One region of the Streptomyces coeruleofuscus genome, then DNA from elsewhere that is predicted to be linked to it. Evidence: riboswitches for the same ligand, from Rfam matches in the RefSeq annotation. Region 1 holds a riboswitch; each other region holds the start of a gene.

Region 1 (4,428 bases):
TAGCGGACCATGTTGTTGCAACTGGTGCAGAGGCCTTCAACCGGGCAATCGGCGTCCGACGCGCGATGAAACGAAGGGGCGCGCTGTCCGTATTCTCTGATCATGGCCGCACCCATCGCATATTCACTCATCGCCACCGACCTGGACGGGACGCTGCTGCGCGGCGACGACACCCTGTCCGACCGGTCCCTCGCCGCGCTCGCGCGGGTGGCGGACGCCGGTGCCCAGCACCTCGTGGTGACGGGCCGGCCGGCGCCGAGAGTACGGCCGCTCCTGGACGACCTCGGCTGTACGGGGCTCGCGGTGTGCGGGCAGGGCGCGCAGGTGTACGACGCCGGCGCGGACCGGCTGCTGTGGTCCATCACGCTGGACCGGGAACTGGCCGAGACCGCCCTCGGCAAGATCGAGGCCGAGGTGGGGCAGGTGTACGCCGCGGTCGACCAGGACGGGGTCGACGGGCTCACGCTCATCGAGCCGGGCTATCTCATGCCGCACCCGACCCTGCCCGCGGTACGGGTCGACCGGCGCGACGAGCTGTGGGGCGAGCCCATCAGCAAGGTGCTGCTGCGCCACCCGTACCTGACGGACGACGAGTTGGCGGCGACGGCCCGCTCGGTGGTCGGTTCACTCGCGACGGTGACGATGTCGGGGCCCGGCACGGTCGAGCTCCAGCCGTGCGGCGTCACCAAGGCGACGGGTCTGGCGCTGGCGGCCGAGCACCTGGGGCTGCGGCCGGCGGACACCGTCGCCTTCGGCGACATGCCCAACGACATCCCGATGTTCGACTGGGCCGCTCACGGGGTGGCGATGGCCAACGCCCATCCCGAACTCAAGGCCGTGGCCGACGAGGTCACCCTGTCGAACGAGGACGACGGCATCGCCGTCGTCCTCGAACGACTGCTGGGCGGGACGGCTCGGACGGCTCAGTACGGGCCGTTGACGTTGTCGATCGAGCCGTAGCGGGCGGCCGCGTAGTTGCAGGCCGCGGTGATGTTGGCGACCGGGTCGTACGGGTCCCACGACGTGCCGTCCACGTGGTAGGCCTGGAAGGTCGGGTCGATGGTCTGGAGCAGACCCTTGGACGGGGTGCCCTTGGCGGCGTTCGAGTCCCAGTTGTTGATGGCCTGGGGGTTGCCCGACGACTCGCGCATGACGTTGCGGTAGATGCCGTCGTACGAACCCGGGATCCCCTTCTGCGCCATGATGTCCAGCGCCTCGCGGATCCAGCCGTCCAGGTTGTCGGCGTAGGTCTTCGCGGAGGCCTGGGTGGCCTTCGCGACGCCACCGGCGGGCTTGGCGGGGGCGGAGGACTTGGTCGCCGACTTCTTCGCGGCGCCCGCCTCGGCCGTCTTCACCTTCAGCTTCAGACCCGGGTGGATCAGCTTCGGGTCGTCGCCGACGGTGGAGCGGTTGTCCTTGTAGAGCTGCTTCCAGCCGCCCGACACGTCGTACTTGTCCGCGATGCGGTAGAGCGAGTCGCCCTTGGCCACGGTGTAGGTGAGGGACTTGGCGGGCTGGGCCGCCTGCGGCACGGACTGTGCGGCGGCGGGTGCGCTCTGGCTCGGCTGGGCGGCGCTGGCCTGCGTCGCGCCGAGCAGCGGGAGCGTGAGTGCCGCTCCGCCGGTGCCGACGGCCACGGCACGGCGGGTGAGCTGGTTGTTTCTGGGGCGACGGTGCTTGCCTCGGGGCATGGCGATATTCCTCTCCGACGCCTGCGAGGTGAGCTGTCGGGTTCGGGCCGGGAGGTGCCCGGCCGCCCACGGTGCTGTATGCCGTGGGCGGCTTCACCCCGAGCCGTTCCGCTGTGCGGACCGGCGACTTACCTGGGTCCCCCGCTCCTGCCATGCGTGAGTGAGTGGGTTCGTGTGGGGAGTCCGGGCGGTGGCAGGATTCGGCGTCCGCCGGACAGGCCCGGAACGTATGCGAGAGCACATGTCGGGAACAAGCACCTGAGTCACACGTCGCGCCGGTCGACCTTGGTCAGGGGGATATGAGCCGCTTGATCCTTTGCGGGAGCCAAGGCTCAACTGACGTTCGGCGGAAGGAGGTACGGGTTGGTGCCGGAGTGGGGCGTCACAGGGGATAACGTGATTCAACTCACTGATCACAAGTCCATGGGGCAATGCACGCCAAGAGGAATTTGCTTACTCAATACGGCAAATCGCACATAGCCCAGTACTTCCTGGTAAGTCGATAAATGTCTGCTCTTATGAGCTGATCGAAAATATTGCGGTCGTGATCGGATACCGCCCGGCCTGTAACCATGGGTGCTGGCGGTGATCGAAACGTGACCGGATACGCTGACTCGAGTGATGGCAGCGACCTATCGACAAACCGCGTAATCACCGGCACACACCAGCAGACACACCGGCAGACACCAGCAGACAGGAGACCCCTCGTGACCGACGTCGGGCCGTTCGGGCTGAGCGTGCGGGACCAGGCTCTGGAAGCCGATGTCCAGGCCGGGATGGCGGCTGTCGAGGAAGGCTTGCTCGAGGCCACCAAGAGTGAGGTGCCCTTCATCACGGAGGCCGCCCAGCACCTGGTCCGGGCCGGCGGCAAGCGGTTCCGTCCGCTGCTCGTGATGCTCTCCGCCCAGTTCGGCGACCGGTACGCGCCCGGGATCGTGCCGTCGGCCGTCGTCGTGGAGCTGACCCACCTTGCCACGCTGTACCACGACGACGTGATGGACGAGGCCGCCGTGCGCCGCGGGGTGGCGAGCGCGAACGCCCGCTGGGGCAACTCCGTCGCGGTCCTCACCGGCGACTTCCTCTTCGCCCGCGCCTCGCACATCCTGGCCGACCTCGGCCCGGAGGCGGTGCGGGTACAGGCCGAGGCGTTCGAGCGGCTGGTGACCGGGCAGATCCTGGAGACGGCCGGCCCTCAGGACGGCCGCGACCCCGTCGAGCACTACCTGGACGTGCTGGGCGGCAAGACCGGTTCCCTGGTGGCGGTGTCGTGCCGGTTCGGCGCGATGATGTCCGGCGCCGACGAGACGGTCGTGGACGTGCTCACCCAGTACGGCGAGCGGCTCGGTGTCGCCTTCCAGCTCGCGGACGACGTCCTGGACATCGCCTCCGACTCCCACGAGTCCGGCAAGACCCCCGGCACCGACCTGCGCGAGGGCATCCCCACGCTGCCGGTGCTGCGGCTGCGCGAGCGCGCCGCCCGGCTCGGACTCGCGGACGACGTCGCCCTGTGCGAGCTGCTGGACTCCGACCTCACCGACGACGACCGGCACGCCGAGGCCCTGCGCCTGCTGCGCGCCCACCCGGCGCTGGAACAGGCCCGCCAGGACACGATCCGCTACGCGCAGGACGCCCGCTCGGCGCTGGCGCCGCTGCCCGAGTGCACCGCGAAGACGGCGCTGGTGGAGCTGTCCGACGCGGTGGTGCACCGGGCCGGCTAGCCCTTCTTCCCTGCACGACCCCTACGGGTCGGGGGAGAAGCAGCCCTGTCGTGTCATACCGCAGCAGTACGTGGAGTTGAGCCCGGGGTCTGACGTATCTCCCTGGCCGATTTGGTCAGATGGACACCACGGAAAACACCACTCCTCACCAGTTCGGGTGAGAATGGCGGCTCAGGGACGAGTGCGTGGACGACACGGACAGCCGCCGCCGATCACGGAGGTAGGGCACACATGGCACCGTACGCATCCGACGACAGCACGACCGGCGGGGAGGCCGACGAGCGGCGCTCCGGGCGGCGCAAAGCCGCGCGGTACGTCGTCCCGGTCACGGTGATGGGGGTGGCGGCCGCGACGATCGGGCTGGTCCCCGCACTCGCCGACTCCGGTGACCCCGACCTCCCGAAGATCACCGCCCAGCAGCTCATCGAGAAGATCGCCAAGTCGGACGTCCAGCAGCTGTCCGGCACGGTGAAGATCAGCACGGACCTCGGCCTGCCGGACCTCGGCGGCCTGGAGAGCAGCCTGATGTCCGGCGCCGCGGGCCAGGGCGAGGGCGGCTCCTCCGCCGACCCGACGGCCAAGCTCACGGAACTGGCCTCCGGCACGCACACCCTGCGCATCGCGGCCGACGGCCCGGACAAGCAGAAGCTGTCCCTGCTGGAGAACGCCGCCGAGTACAGCCTCGTCCACAACGGCAAGGACGTCTGGGGCTACGACAGCAAGTCGAACGAGGTCTACCACGGCACCGCCTCCGAGAGCCCGGAGCACGAGAAGGAGCAGCCGCCGGCCACGCCGAAGGACTTCGCCGAGGAGGCCCTGAAGGCCGTCGACGACACGACATCCGTGAGCGTGGACGGCACCGCCCAGGTCGCCGGCCGGGACGCCTACAAGCTGGTCGTCAAGCCGAAGCAGTCCGGCTCGACGGTCGGCGCGGTCAGCGTGGCCGTGGACGCCGAGACCGGCATGCCGCTGAAGTTCACGCTGACACCGGCGAGCGGCGGCGCCGCCGTCGTCGACGC
Region 2 (4,428 bases), on a different contig from region 1:
GCACGAGGGCCCGCTCGAACCGCTCGGCCACCTCGTCCGGGTCGGTTCCGGGACGGAGGATGTCGTTGCCCCCGGCGCAGAAGGAGACGAGGTCCGGGGCCATTTCGACGGCCCGCGGAACCTGGTCCGCCACGATCTGGTCGAGGAGCTTCCCGCGCACCGCGAGGTTGGTGTACTGGAAGTCGCCTTCGGGCCGGCGGTCGGCGAGCAGGACGGCGAACCGGTCGGCCCAGCCGACGAACGCCCCGTCGGGGCCGGGATCACCGACGCCCTCGGTGAAGCTGTCCCCCACCGCCACGTACGACCCGATCACTGCTCTGCTGTCACTCTTCGAATCGTCTGCCACAGCCGCTCATGATTCACCCTCTAATGTGACCTACGCGACCGTAGGCAGGGGTTGACGGGCGGTGAGATAAGCCACTTCCCAAGTGTTCGCCAACTCCGGAATACGTCACCCGTCAGCGATGTTGGGGGGTCAGGCGCCATACCCGGAAGCCCGTGATCCGGAAGTGGCTCCACACGGTCCGGAAGGCGAAGTGCCCGCGGGTGTACGGCTGCGGGTCCGTGTAGTCGAAGACGAGGCGCCCGTTGTTCCACCACCTGACCGTCGAGCCGTCGGAGACGATCCGGACCCGGTGGGGCTCGTTGGGGACCAGCAGCGGCTCGGTGTAGTCGTAGACCAAGGGCCGCACGCCGGGCTCGCCGACGTACCGCCGCAGCCGGGTCGTGGTGTTGTAGTTCGCGCCGTAGCCCGCGTAGTACGTCGTCAGGTGGTCGTACTCCGCCAGCGCCCCACCGCGCGGCGTGGCGAAGAGATCGCCCGGGGAGCGGACGTCGGTCGCGTTCCAGAAGTTGTTGAGGTCCGAGACACGGTCGTTGACCCCGCCCTCGGAGACCGGCGTGGCGGTGTACTCGAGGACGTACGGCCCGTCGAGCCGCCGCCTGAACCACACGGTCGCCCCGCTCGGTACGTCGATCTCCAGGACGCCGCGAGAGGCGGTCACGGTCCCGCCGTCCTGGAGTTCGGTCGCCCACTGGGAGAGGCCGTGGCAGAAGTCGTCGTGGGCGATGAGGCGGCGGTGCCGGGGCGCGGCATGGGCGGCGCCCGTCGGGACGAGGGCCACCAGGCCGGCTCCGGCTGCCAGGGCTGCGAACGCTCTGCGAGTGGTCGGCACGGGACACGTCTCCTCGGTGATCCGCCTGGAAGGCTCTAGAAAGCGCTTGCGCTCCGGACTGGATCACTGTGTCCCAACTGCCGCCCGCTGTCGATCCCTTGGGCGCGACCGATCACATCGGGCCCGCACACACCGAAGGCCGGACCCGGGGATCGGGGTCCGGCCGACGGTTGCGTGTCAGGCGGGTGGTCGTGCGGTCGGTCAGCCGACGGAGACGCCGTGCGAGCGCAGGTAGGCGACCGGGTCCACGTCCGAGCCGTAGTCCGGCGTGGTGCGGATCTCGAAGTGCAGGTGCGGTCCGGTCACGTTGCCGGTGGCACCGGAGAGGCCGACCTGCTGGCCCGCGCTCACGGTCTGGCCCGCCGAGACGGAGAGCGAGGACAGGTGGGCGTACTGCGCGTAGCTGCCGTCGTTGAGCTTGATGACGACCTGGTTGCCGTACGCGCCGCCCCAGCCGGCGGAGACGACCGTGCCGGCGCCGACGGCCTTGAGCGAGGTGCCCGTCGGGACGACGAAGTCGACACCGGTGTGGTAGCCGCTGGACCACATGCTGCCGGACATCCGGTACGGGGTGCCGACGGTGGCACCGTCCACCGGGGCGCTGTAGCCGCTGGAGGTCGCGGCGGCCGGCTTGGCGGCGGCCGGCTTCGAGGGCGACTCGGAGGCGGACGACTTCGGAGCCGAGGGCTTGGCAGCCGAGGACTTCGAGGACTTGGAGGCCGAGGACTTCGGCGAGGACGGGGCCGGGGCCTTGGACTCGCCCGCCGCCTTCTTGCCGATCGACAGCTTCAGGCCCGGGTGGATCAGCGACGGGTCGTCGCCGACGGCGTCACGGTTGTCCGTGTAGAGCTTCTTCCAGCCCCCGTCGACGTTCTGCTCGTCGGCGATCTTCGCGAGATAGTCACCGGACTGCACGGTGTACGTCCGGGCGCCCGTGGCCTTTTCGGCGGCCTTCTTCTCGGCGGCCGGAGCGGACTGGACGGTCTTTTCCGCAGCCGACTGCGGGGTGGCGGCGTGGGCGCCGCCGGCGCCCATGAGCGGAAGGGCGAGAGCGGCTCCGCCGGTTCCGGCGACGGCGATGGAGCGGGTGAAGCGCTGGGTCTTCGGGCGGCGGTGCTTACCCTTCGCGGGCATGGCGAATTCCTCTCCGTCGCCTGCGAGGTGAGCTGTCGGGTTCGGGCTGGAGATGCCCGGCCGCGCCGAGGCGCGGCTTAACCCCAAGCCGTTCCGGGAACCGGAACAGGCGTCTTACCTGTGGGTCCCCCGCTCCTGCCGTACGTCGGGTCAGTGTGTGGGGCTCCGGGCGGCGGCAGGATTAGGCGTCCGTCCGGATTGGGGTGGAACGTAAGCGACCAAGACGCAAAGGGACAAGTTCCCGGTTGCCTGTGACGGCGTTTTTCTTGACGCACCGGCACATTTTCCGTGACGGAGCGTGGATTAGCGATCTCCCGCTTTCCTCAATACCCCTGAATATCGCCAGAATTACGTGTACATGGCAACAACACATCGTCACGAATATGACGATGCTCACGCACCCCGACCTCGTCTCCTTTACGATCGGGGCACGTTATGTCGAAATAACCGAAGAACTCCCTATTCGGACAGAACGGCTACTTACGCTTAAGCCGGACGACGGTGGCGTCCAGATCCCCGCGCAGACCGACCCGCAGCCCGTGATGGAGCAGTACGGCACCTCGGTGAACTTCGCCCGTTTTAAGGCATTCGTACGATGCCGTGGGGTCGAGGCCCCGCAGCCGGAGCGCCGGTACGGGCTCGCCGTAGCGCTGCGCCTGGAGCCAGGCCAGGACGACGGTCTCGCCGCCGAGGGTGTACTGCACGGCGCTCAGGCCGCCCTCCGGCGGTCGCAGCCGGTACTGGTCGCCGCGCTGCACCACGGGCCGGATCTCCTTGTAGAGCGCCACCCAGTCCCGCGCCTCGGCGAGTTCCTCCCCCGTCCACTTCGTGAGGTCGCCGCCGACCCCGAGCACCCCGGCCATGGCACTGACGAACCGGAACCGCAGGGAACTGGCGCGCTGGTTGAGCATGGCGTTCGGACTGTCGGTGACCCAGGCGGCCATGACCCGGGCCGGATGGATCTGGCTGAAGCCGTGCTGGATGGCGAGCCGGTCGAGCGGGTCGGTGTTGTCCGAGGTCCACACCTGGTCCGTGCGGCTCAGCACACCGAGGTCGATCCGGCCGCCGCCGCCCGAGCAGGACTCGAAGGCCACCCCGGGGTGAGCGGCCCGCAGCCGGTCCAGCAGGGCGTACAAGGCATGGACGTGGTCGACCCACAGCCGCTGCGGGTAGGGGTCGTCCGGCCAGCCGGCGTCGGTGAAGCAGCGGTTGAAGTCCCACTTGACGTAGTCGATCGGGGCGCTGGAGAGGAGCCCGTCGAGCTGGTGCCAGAGGTACTCCTGGACGTCCGCGCGGGCGAGGTTCAGTACGAGCTGATTGCGGAACTCCGTCCGCTTTCGTCCCGGTTGGTACTGCACCCAGTCCGGGTGCGCGCGGTACAGGTCGCTGTCGGCGTTGACCATCTCCGGCTCGACCCAGATCCCGAACTGCATGCCGAGGCCGTGCACGTGGTCGGCGAGCGGCTTGAGGCCGCCCGGGAAGCGGTCCGGGTTGGGAGTCCAGTCACCGAGCCCGGCCCGGTCACTCGTACGCGCCCCGAACCAGCCGTCGTCGACCACGAACAGCTCGACGCCCATGGCGGCGGCCCGCTCGGCGAGCGCCCGCTGCTGCTCCTCGGAGATGTCGAACTCGGTGGCCTCCCAGGAGTTGAACAGGACCGGCCGGTCCCGGCCGGCGTCCGGGATCACGTGCGCCCGCTGGTAGGCGTGCCAGGCGCGGCTCGCCCCGCCGAAGCCGCCGTCGGTCCAGAGCCCGGCGAAGACGGGAGTCGTGTACGACTCCCCCGTGCCGAGCATCAGCAGGCCCGAGTCGTCGTACCCGGCCCCGCCGGTGATCTGCACGCGCGCGTCCGGGAGTCGGGCCACGGCGATCCGCCAGGACCCGGACCAGCCCAGGGCGCATCCGTAGACCTCGCCGCGCTCCTCGGTGGCGTCGGTGTCGAGCGCGACCCACGGCAGGTGCTGGTGACCGGTGTGGCCGCGGCGGCTGCCGATGGCCTTCTCGCCGTGGGTGAGGGCGGAGCGCTCCAGGCGGGACTCGGCGCCCCAGCGGCCGTGCAGCTGGGACAGCCGCCAGGTGTCGCGGTCGGGCAGGGTCCAGGTGGCGGAGTCGGCGCGCA
Region 3 (4,428 bases), on a different contig from region 1:
AGCTCGCCCTGACCGCCGTGCAGCGCGTGCTGGAGGTGACGGCGGAGGAGGTCCAGGAGGTCGCCAAGGCCCGCCTGCGGCCCGACAACCGTGCGGTGCTCGTCTACGAGCCGATCGCCCCGGCCGACCCGGACGCCGAGAGCGCTGAAGGCACCGAAGACCCGGAGTCCGCGGCGACCGTGGAAGCCACCGACGAGAACGAGGAGGCGGCGAAGTGACCGAGCTCGCCACGATGGATTTCCACCCCCAGCCGCAGGGGGGCGAGCCCAAGCCCTGGGCGTTCCCGGCTCCTGAGCGCGGCACGCTCGGCAACGGCCTGACGGTCCTGCGCTGCCACCGCCCCGGCCAGCAGGTCGTCGCCGTGGAGGTGCTGCTGGACGCACCCCTGGACGCCGAGCCTGCCGGCCTCGACGGCGTGGCCACGATCATGGCCCGGGCCTTCTCCGAGGGCACCGACAAGCACTCCGCCGAGGATTTCGCCGCCGAGCTGGAGCGCGCCGGCGCCACCCTCGACGCGCATGCCGACCACCCCGGCGTCCGGCTCAGCCTGGAGGTCCCGGCCTCCCGGCTCGCCAAGGGGCTCGGCCTGATCGCCGACGCCCTCCGGGCACCCGCGTTCGCCGACAGCGAGGTCGAGCGGCTGGTCCGCAACCGCCTCGACGAGATCCCGCACGAGATGGCCAACCCCGGCCGCCGCGCCGCCAAGGAGCTCTCCAAGGAGCTGTTCCCGGCGGGCTCGCGCATGTCGCGGCCCCGCCAGGGCACCGAGGAGACGGTCGCCGCGATCGACTCCGGGGCCGTACGCGCCTTCTACGAGAGGCACGTCAGGCCCGCCACGGCCACCGCCGTGGTCGTCGGCGACCTCACCGGCATCGACCTCGACGCCCTGCTCGGCGACACGCTGGGCGCCTGGACCGGCTCTGCGGCCGAGCCGCGCCCGGTACCGCCGGTGACCGCCGACGACACGGGCCGCGTCGTCATCGTGGACCGTCCCGGCGCCGTCCAGACCCAGTTGCTGATCGGCCGGATCGGCCCGGACCGGCACGACCGCGTGTGGCCCGCGCAGGTGCTCGGCACGTACTGCCTGGGCGGCACCCTCACCTCCCGCCTGGACCGCGTGCTGCGCGAGGAGAAGGGCTACACCTACGGGGTGCGGGCCTTCGGCCAGGTCCTCAGGTCCGCCCCGGACGGGACCGGTGCCGCGATGCTCGCCATCAGCGGCTCCGTGGACACGCCCAACACCGGCCCCGCCCTCCAGGACCTCTGGACGGTGCTGCGCACCCTCGCCGCCGGGGGACTGACCGACGCCGAGCGGGACGTCGCCGTGCAGAACCTGGTCGGCGTGGCGCCGCTGAAGTACGAGACCGCGGCGGCCGTCGCGAGCACGCTGGCCGACCAGGTCGAGCAGCACCTGCCCGACGACTACCAGGCCACGCTGTACCGGCAGCTCGCCGCGACCGGCACCGTGGAGGCCACCGCGGCGGCCGTCAGCGCCTTCCCGGTGGACCGCCTGGTGACCGTCCTCGTCGGTGACGCGGCGCAGATCAAGGGCCCCGTCGAGGCCCTGGGCATCGGCGAAGTCTCGGTCGTCGCCGCCGAGTAGGAGCACGCGCGCGCAGGGGCCCTGGTTGTCTTCTAAGGCACCAGGGCTCCCTTATGCCCGAATTGGTGCGGAGGTTGCCTGTCTGCCCTGTGGGATGCGCTACAAAAACCGGGATTCGTTTGGGAATTGAAAGTGGCCCCGCTTAGGTTCGTCCGGGCTGTTCGTCAGGCAGTGCGCCGCACCCGCGGCACCGGACAGTCATCGCCGAGTCCCCGTACGGCGCGAGCCAGGGGAGCCGGGGACCCAACGCAGTCCCTGGGGTGAATCGGACGCCCGCGCGAGCCGCGAGGGGGTCCGTAGGAGACCTTCCTGCTCCGAACCCGTCAGCTAACCCGGTAGGCGAGAAGGAAGGAAAGGACCAGCCACTCCATGGCGTTCACCCGCGCCACCGGGAAGCATCGTCGTCCCAGCCGTATGCAGCGCGGCACGGCCCGCGCCGCGGGCGTCGCGGCCCTCGCCACCACCGGCGTCATCGGCACCGTGGCCGCCCCGGCCTTCGCCGCCGAGCCCGCCGTCGAGCAGACCGGTCTCACCCCCGTCGTCACCATGGGCGACACCGTGGCCGAGCAGATCGACGCTCAGGCCGTCGCCCAGAAGCAGGCCGCCGAGGAGGCCGCCGCCAAGAAGAAGGCCGAGGAGGCCGCCCGCGAGCGGGCCGCCGAGGCGGCCAAGGAGGCCAAGGAGGCGGCCGAGAAGGCCCGTGAGGCCAAGGAGCGCGCCGCCCGCGAGGCCGAGCGCAAGCGTCTCAACACCTTCGTGTCCCCGATCTCCGGCTCCTACGTCTCCACCGGCTACAAGGCCGGCGGCGCCGTCTGGTCCTCCGGCAGCCACACCGGCGTCGACTTCCACGCCGCCAGCGGCACCTCCGTCCACTCCGTGGGCATGGGCACGGTCGTCGAGGCCGGCTGGGGCGGTTCCTACGGCAATCAAGTAGTGATCAAGATGAACGACGGGACGTACACCCAGTACGGCCACCTGTCGTCCATCGGTGTCTCGGTGGGCCAGCAGGTCACTCCGGGGCAGCAGATCGGCCTGTCCGGCGCGACCGGCAACGTCACCGGTGCGCACCTGCACTTCGAGGCCCGTACGAGCCCCGAGTACGGCTCCGACATCGACCCCGTCGCCTACCTCCGCTCGCACGGCGTGAACGTCTGACGGCGTACCACCCCGTTACCCGAGGCCCCGGCTCCCGAGCCGGGGCTTTCGCCGTTTGTGACGTCCGACTGTCCAAAAAATAACCATGGATTCCGGTCCGCCGTCGGAAATTCCGGCTCATTGCAATAGAGTCACGGAACACGCGTCACTCCTCGACGTTTCACGGGGATTAAACGGAGGTCGGTCATGCGTATTCCCGCGCACTCGGTGTGCACGGCCATCCGGGACGACATCGTCGCGGGTGTCTACGAGCGCGGCAGCCGGCTGACCGAGGAACTCCTCGCCCGCCGCTACGGTGTCTCGCGCGTCCCCGTCCGGGAGGCCTTGCGCACCCTGGAGGCCGAGGGCTTCGTGGTGACCCGGCGGCACGCGGGCGCGTGCGTCGCCGAACCCACCGAGCAGGAGGCCGCCGACCTGCTGGAGATGCGGACGCTGCTGGAGCCGCTCGGCGCCGCCCGCGCCGCCCAGCGCCGCACCGAGGCCCATCTGAAGGTCCTGCGTGGCCTGGTCAGGCTCGGCCAGGAGCGCGCCCGCCGGGGCAACAGCGACGACCTGCGCTCCCTGGGCGGCTGGTTCCACGAGACGCTCGCGCAGGCCTCCGGCAGCCCCGCGCTGACCTCGACGCTCACCCAGCTCCGCCACAAGATCGCCTGGATGTACACCGTCGAGGCGTCGGCCGGTCCCGTGGAGTCCTGGACCGAGCACGGCGCGATCGTGGACGCGGTGGCGCGCGGTGACAGCGAGCGCGCGCGGGCGGTCACGGCGCTGCACGCCGAGCGCGCGACGGGTGCGCACCGGCTGCGTTTCGGCTCCGCCGGGGAGCGGGCCGAGCGTGTGAGGAACTCGCAACATCCCGTAAACACGGCGAGCCTGCGGCATTAACACGAGAGCCGTATACAAAGAGCAGCTAATTCGCGGGGGATTATTTCTGCTGCCCGTGAACGAGAATTCGACGACCCGCGACCGGAAATGGCGAAGGGCTCGCCCGAGAAATTCGGACGAGCCCTTCAGTGGTGCACCGGATCAGGTGCGGAAGAAAGCTCAGACGGTCTCGGGCAGTTCTTCGAGACCCTCGGAGACCAGCTTCGCCAGCCGGTCCAGGGCGGCGTCCGCGCCCTCGGCGTCGGAGGCGAGGACGATCTCCTCGCCCCCCTGGGCGCCGAGGCCGAGGACGGCCAGCATGGAGGCCGCGTTGACGGGGTTGCCGTCTGCCTTGGCGATCGTCACCGGGACGCCTGCGGCCGTGGCGGCTCGGACGAAGATGGAGGCGGGGCGGGCGTGGAGGCCCTCGGCCCAGCCGACGTTGACGCGGCGCTCAGCCATGTGTTGCTGCCCTTCGGTTTTCAGGGTTGTCTAGACCAGTTTCCCATACGTGAAGCTGCACCGGAGCGGTCCTGATGTCCCGCCCCGGGGTGCCGTCGGATCGCGGCCTCGACCCGACTGACGCCCTCCACAGACTGCCTCGCGCCGCTGTCGGACGCTAGCCGTACTCTGGGGCCCATGCAGACCTCGCCGGACCGGCACGAGTATCCCGCCCACTGGGAAGCCGACGTGGTGCTGCGCGACGGTGGTACCGCGCGCATCCGGCCCATCACCGTTGATGACGCCGAGCGCCTGGTCAGCTTCTACGAGCAGGTCTCCGACGAGTCGAAGTACTACCGCTTCTTCGC
Region 4 (4,428 bases), on a different contig from region 1:
CCTGCCAGCGCGCCTTCAGGTCGCGCAGCCGTTCGACGCGCTGCCGGGCCTGCTGCTGTTCGCGCTGGAGGTCGTCGATCTCGGCGCGCTGCGAGACGTACTCCCGCATCGGGTAGGCCAGGGCCACGATCAGCGAGCACATCACCAGGGCGAGCAGCGCGGCCCGGCCGGTCAGCCGGGAGCGGCGCGCCTGGCGCTTGGTCTGGGAGCGGTAGACCCGGGCCGCGGTCTGCTCGCCGAGCAGCCGGATCCTGGTCGCGGTGGAGAACCGGTCCCGGTCCTTCACGGCCATGTCTGTCCGCCTCCCGCTCCACCGTCATACGCGCGTACGTCCCCGGACACGGTACGGGACCGAGTACGGGGACGTACGTACGACGCTGCTACTTACGGGCCAGGTCAGCCCTTGAAGCGCGGGAAGGCCGAGCGGCCGGCGTACACCGCCGCGTCGTCGAGGATCTCCTCGATGCGCAGGAGCTGGTTGTACTTGGCGACGCGCTCGGAGCGGGCCGGGGCGCCGGTCTTGATCTGGCCGCAGTTGGTGGCGACGGCCAGGTCGGCGATGGTGACGTCCTCGGTCTCGCCGGAGCGGTGGGACATCATGCACTTGAAGCCGCTGCGCTGGGCCAGCTCGACGGCGTCCAGGGTCTCGGTGAGCGAACCGATCTGGTTGACCTTGACCAGGAGCGCGTTGGCCGCGCCCTCCTCGATGCCGCGGGCCAGGCGCTCGGGGTTGGTGACGAACAGGTCGTCGCCGACGAGCTGGACCTTGTCACCGAGCTTGTCGGTGATGGTCTTCCAGCCCTCCCAGTCGTCCTCGAACAGCGGGTCCTCGATGGAGACGAGCGGGTACGCGTCGACGAGCTCCGCGTAGTACTCGGTCATCTCGGCCGCCGAGCGCTCCTTGCCCTCGAAGGTGTAGACGCCGTCCTTGTAGAACTCGGACGCGGCCACGTCGAGGGCCAGGGCGATCTGCTCGCCGGGGGTGTAGCCGGCCTCGTTGATCGCCTCGAGGATGAGGTCGAGGGCCTCGCGGTTGGAGCCGAGGTTCGGGGCGAAGCCGCCCTCGTCGCCGAGGCCGGTGGCCAGGCCCTTCGACTTCAGGACCTTCTTCAGCGTGTGGTAGACCTCGGCGCCCCAGCGCAGGGCCTCGGAGAAGGACTCCGCGCCGATCGGAGCGATCATGAACTCCTGGATGTCCACGTTGGAGTCGGCGTGCGAGCCGCCGTTCAGGATGTTCATCATCGGCACGGGCAGCAGGTGCGCGTTCGGGCCGCCCAGGTAGCGGAACAGCGGAAGGTCGCTGGCCTCGGAGGCGGCGTGGGCGACGGCGAGGGAGACGCCGAGGATGGCGTTGGCGCCGAGGGAGCCCTTGTTGTCGGTGGCGTCCAGGTCGAACATGGCCTGGTCGATCAGGCGCTGCTCGGTGGCGTCGTAGCCGACCAGCTCCGGGCCGATCTGCTCGATGACCGCGAGGACGGCCTTCTCCACACCCTTGCCGAGGTAGCGGTTCGAGTCGCCGTCGCGCAGCTCGATGGCCTCGAAGGCGCCCGTGGAGGCGCCGGACGGGACGGCGGCACGACCGGTGCTGCCGTCGTCGAGGCCGACCTCGACCTCGACCGTGGGGTTGCCTCGGGAGTCCAGGATTTCCCGGGCTACGACGACGTCGATGGACGGCACGAGCATCTCCTTCTTGATGTGACGCGGGTACGCGGGCCGCTCGGGCCCTGCGCGGTGCGGGCCGTGGTGGCTCGCGACATGAGCCTAACCGGCTCCGAGCGATCGGCCACCGGGTCGCCCACCCCATGGACAGAACCGAGAGTAAATTGTTTCCGAACGGAACAAAGCCGGATCGCAAAGACCGGCAGAAAAAACCCCGCCCCGGTGCGTACGGGGGAAGACGCACCGGAGCGGGGAGCCCGTGGGGACGGGGGCGGGCCGCTGCTTACTTCAGGTGCAGCTGCTGGCCCGGGTAGATGAGGTTGGCGTCCTGGACGATGTCCTTGTTCAGCTCGAACAGCTTCTCCCAGCCGCCCTCGACCTTGCGCTCGGTCGCGATGGAGCTGAGGGTGTCGCCCTTGACCACCTTGTACTCGCCGTCGCCCTTCTTGACCTTCTTGCCGGTCGGGGTGGTGACGGTCTTCTGGGTCTTCTGGGTCTGGGCCGGGCGCTCGTCGGAGCGGGAGGCCGGCTGCTGCTCGGTCTGGCGGGTCTCGGTGGAGCCGCTGCTCTGCTCGGCGCCGCCGCTGTAGCCGGCGCTCGACAGGCCCTTGCCGCAGACCGGCCAGGCGCCCTTGCCCTGGCCCGCGAGGACCTTCTCGGCGATCTCGATCTGCTGCTCCTTGGTCGCCTGGTCGGCGGTGGAGGCGTACTTGGTGCCGCCGTAGCCGGACCAGGTGGAGGCGGAGAACTGCAGACCGCCGTAGTAGCCGTTGCCGGTGTTGATGGACCAGTTGCCGCCGGACTCGCACTGGGCGACGGCGTCCCACTCGGAGGCGGTGGCGGCGGAGGCGTTGCCGGCCGCCATCAGCGGGGCGGCGACGGCGGCACCGGTGACACCGGCGATGGCGATGACCCGAGAGGCCTTGGACGGACGGCGGTGCGTGCCCTTGCCGGAAAACAGCATGGAGAGATCCCCTCACCGACGCCTGCGAGGTGAGCTGTCGGGTTCGGGCCGGTTGAGTTGCCCGGCCGCGTCCCTCCCGGGACGCGGCTTCACCCCAAGCCGGACCTGCCGTCGAGTTGCCTCAACCGCCGGGCCCGGCACTTACCTTGGGTCCCCCGCTCCTGCCTACGGCGCTTGACGCGACGACTGTTCCCGTGCGGCCGCTGGCAGGATTCGGCGTTGCGGCAGCCGGAGCTCGTGGTGACGAGCGGTCATGACCGTAGACATGCGAGTCGCGGAATTTCAAAGACGATCAGGGCTTCTGAGATCTATCTCTCACCGGGCTTATACGGGACATTCGGTGCGAACCGCAGCGTGAACTCGCACGGTTTAGGGGTGACTTCCGCCGCCGTTTCCGTACTGCCCCACCAGCTACTCGTCGTCCGCTTCGACCCGTACCGCCAGCTTCTGACCGGGGCGGATGAGGTTCGGGTCGACGCCGACGGCCGCCTCGTTGCCGACGTAGAGCGCGTGCCATCCGCCGCTGAGGTCAAGGGAGTCGGCGATGGACCAGAGGCTGTCGCCGGGACGGACGACGTAGGAGCCGTCCGTCGCCTCGCGCGAGGCTTCGTCGCCGCGCGAGGCGTGCCGGCCCGCGGCCCCGGACGGACGGCCGTCCTCGGCCGCGGTGTCCTCGTCGGCACTGGGGCCGCGATGACGGCCGGAGCCGGTGTCGGTGAGGCCCGAAGAGTCGTCGTTCTGCGGCGATTTGTCAGACTTGTCACTCTCGGGTTCGGCCGAGGGAGAGCTGTCGGACTCCTGGTCCTGTGACTGGTCCTGCGTCGAGGAATCGGCGGAATCAGACGACTTGTCGGACTTGGCGGTTTCGTCCTCCGAGGTCGACGGCGCGTCAGGCGACGGCGACGCGGACGGAGAGGACGAAGGAGACGACTCGGAGGAGTCGAGCAGCCCGGGCGAGTCCGTTGCGGCGGACGAGCCGGACGTGTCCGAGTCCTTGTCCTGCTGGAGACCCGAGAGCAGCCCGCAGGTGCGCCACGCGCCGACCCCCTGGTCGGCGAGGATTCTCTCGGCCACGGCTATCTGCTGGGAACGGCTGGCCAGGTCGGCACTCGGGGCGTAGTCGAGGCCGCCGTGGTTCTCCCAGTCCTCCTGGGACAACTGGAGGCCGCCGAAGTATCCGTTGCCGGTGTTCTGGCTCCAGGCGCCGCCGGTCTCGCAGTCCGCGACCCGGTCCCAGGTCGTGCCGTCGGCCGCGCTGGCGCCGGAGGCTCCGAGGAGCGGGATCGCGATGGCGGAGCCGGTCACTCCTGCCGCGACGAGGAGAGCCGGAGCCTGGCGGGGGCGACGGTGCCGACCGTTCCCGGAGAGCATACGGAGACCTTTCGCGAGACAGCAGTGACCGGCGCGGCGCAGGGTCCCCCGGGCCGCGCTGATGATGGGTGAACGTATCGGCAGACGATCACTTGTCACAAGTTCATGCCGCGCAGATCACGTGAAGATCACATTCCTGACGGCGTGTCACCTTGGGGTCGGCGTGAACTCCACCGGCAGGGTGCGCAGCCCGCGCATGATGAGGCCGCCGCGCCATCTCAGCTCGGCCGGGTCCGCGGCGAGCCGCAGGTCCGGGAGGCGGGTGAGGAGCGCGGCGAGGGCGGCCTGGCCCTCCAGGCGGGCGAGCGGGGCGCCGAGACAGTAGTGGATGCCGTGGCCGTAACCGAGGTGCTGGTTGTCGCGGCGGGCGAGGTCGAGCACGTCCGGATCGTCGAACCGCTCCGGGTCCCGGTCCGCGGCGGCCAGGACGACGA

What was found. Region 1 has a riboswitch for cyclic di-AMP ahead of ABFX81_RS38180 (LysM peptidoglycan-binding domain-containing protein). Riboswitches for the same ligand answer to the same signal wherever they lie in the genome.
Region 2: it holds a riboswitch for cyclic di-AMP, as region 1 does, so the genes downstream of both, ABFX81_RS05090 (peptidoglycan DD-metalloendopeptidase family protein) here and ABFX81_RS38180 (LysM peptidoglycan-binding domain-containing protein) in region 1, are expected to answer to the same signal.
Region 3: it holds a riboswitch for cyclic di-AMP, as region 1 does, so the genes downstream of both, ABFX81_RS00485 (peptidoglycan DD-metalloendopeptidase family protein) here and ABFX81_RS38180 (LysM peptidoglycan-binding domain-containing protein) in region 1, are expected to answer to the same signal.
Region 4: it holds a riboswitch for cyclic di-AMP, as region 1 does, so the genes downstream of both, ABFX81_RS23625 (transglycosylase family protein) here and ABFX81_RS38180 (LysM peptidoglycan-binding domain-containing protein) in region 1, are expected to answer to the same signal.

What each region holds. Positions count from the first base shown of each region.
Region 1 is NZ_BAAASE010000015.1:13,550-17,977, reverse strand. Features, by position in the region: gene ABFX81_RS38185 (Cof-type HAD-IIB family hydrolase) at 103-960, shown strand; gene ABFX81_RS38180 (LysM peptidoglycan-binding domain-containing protein) at 924-1,691, opposite strand; cyclic di-AMP (ydaO/yuaA leader) riboswitch at 1,695-1,868, opposite strand; gene ABFX81_RS38175 (polyprenyl synthetase family protein) at 2,399-3,409, shown strand; gene ABFX81_RS38170 (outer membrane lipoprotein carrier protein LolA) at 3,641-4,428, shown strand, end outside.
Region 2 is NZ_BAAASE010000001.1:1,170,821-1,175,248, reverse strand. Features, by position in the region: gene ABFX81_RS05100 (GDSL-type esterase/lipase family protein) at 1-313, opposite strand, end outside; gene ABFX81_RS05095 (DUF6250 domain-containing protein) at 459-1,175, opposite strand; gene ABFX81_RS05090 (peptidoglycan DD-metalloendopeptidase family protein) at 1,377-2,309, opposite strand; cyclic di-AMP (ydaO/yuaA leader) riboswitch at 2,314-2,468, opposite strand; gene ABFX81_RS05085 (alpha-galactosidase) at 2,786-4,428, opposite strand, start outside.
Region 3 is NZ_BAAASE010000001.1:116,274-120,701, forward strand. Features, by position in the region: gene ABFX81_RS00475 (insulinase family protein) at 1-218, shown strand, start outside; gene ABFX81_RS00480 (M16 family metallopeptidase) at 215-1,603, shown strand; cyclic di-AMP (ydaO/yuaA leader) riboswitch at 1,796-1,959, shown strand; gene ABFX81_RS00485 (peptidoglycan DD-metalloendopeptidase family protein) at 1,973-2,758, shown strand; gene ABFX81_RS00490 (GntR family transcriptional regulator) at 2,945-3,640, shown strand; gene ABFX81_RS00495 (HPr family phosphocarrier protein) at 3,800-4,081, opposite strand; gene ABFX81_RS00500 (bifunctional acetate--CoA ligase family protein/GNAT family N-acetyltransferase) at 4,259-4,428, shown strand, end outside.
Region 4 is NZ_BAAASE010000006.1:35,190-39,617, forward strand. Features, by position in the region: gene ABFX81_RS23615 (septum formation initiator family protein) at 1-292, opposite strand, end outside; gene eno (phosphopyruvate hydratase) at 397-1,677, opposite strand; gene ABFX81_RS23625 (transglycosylase family protein) at 1,943-2,623, opposite strand; cyclic di-AMP (ydaO/yuaA leader) riboswitch at 2,628-2,806, opposite strand; gene ABFX81_RS23630 (transglycosylase family protein) at 3,035-3,994, opposite strand; gene ABFX81_RS23635 (cytochrome P450) at 4,142-4,428, opposite strand, start outside.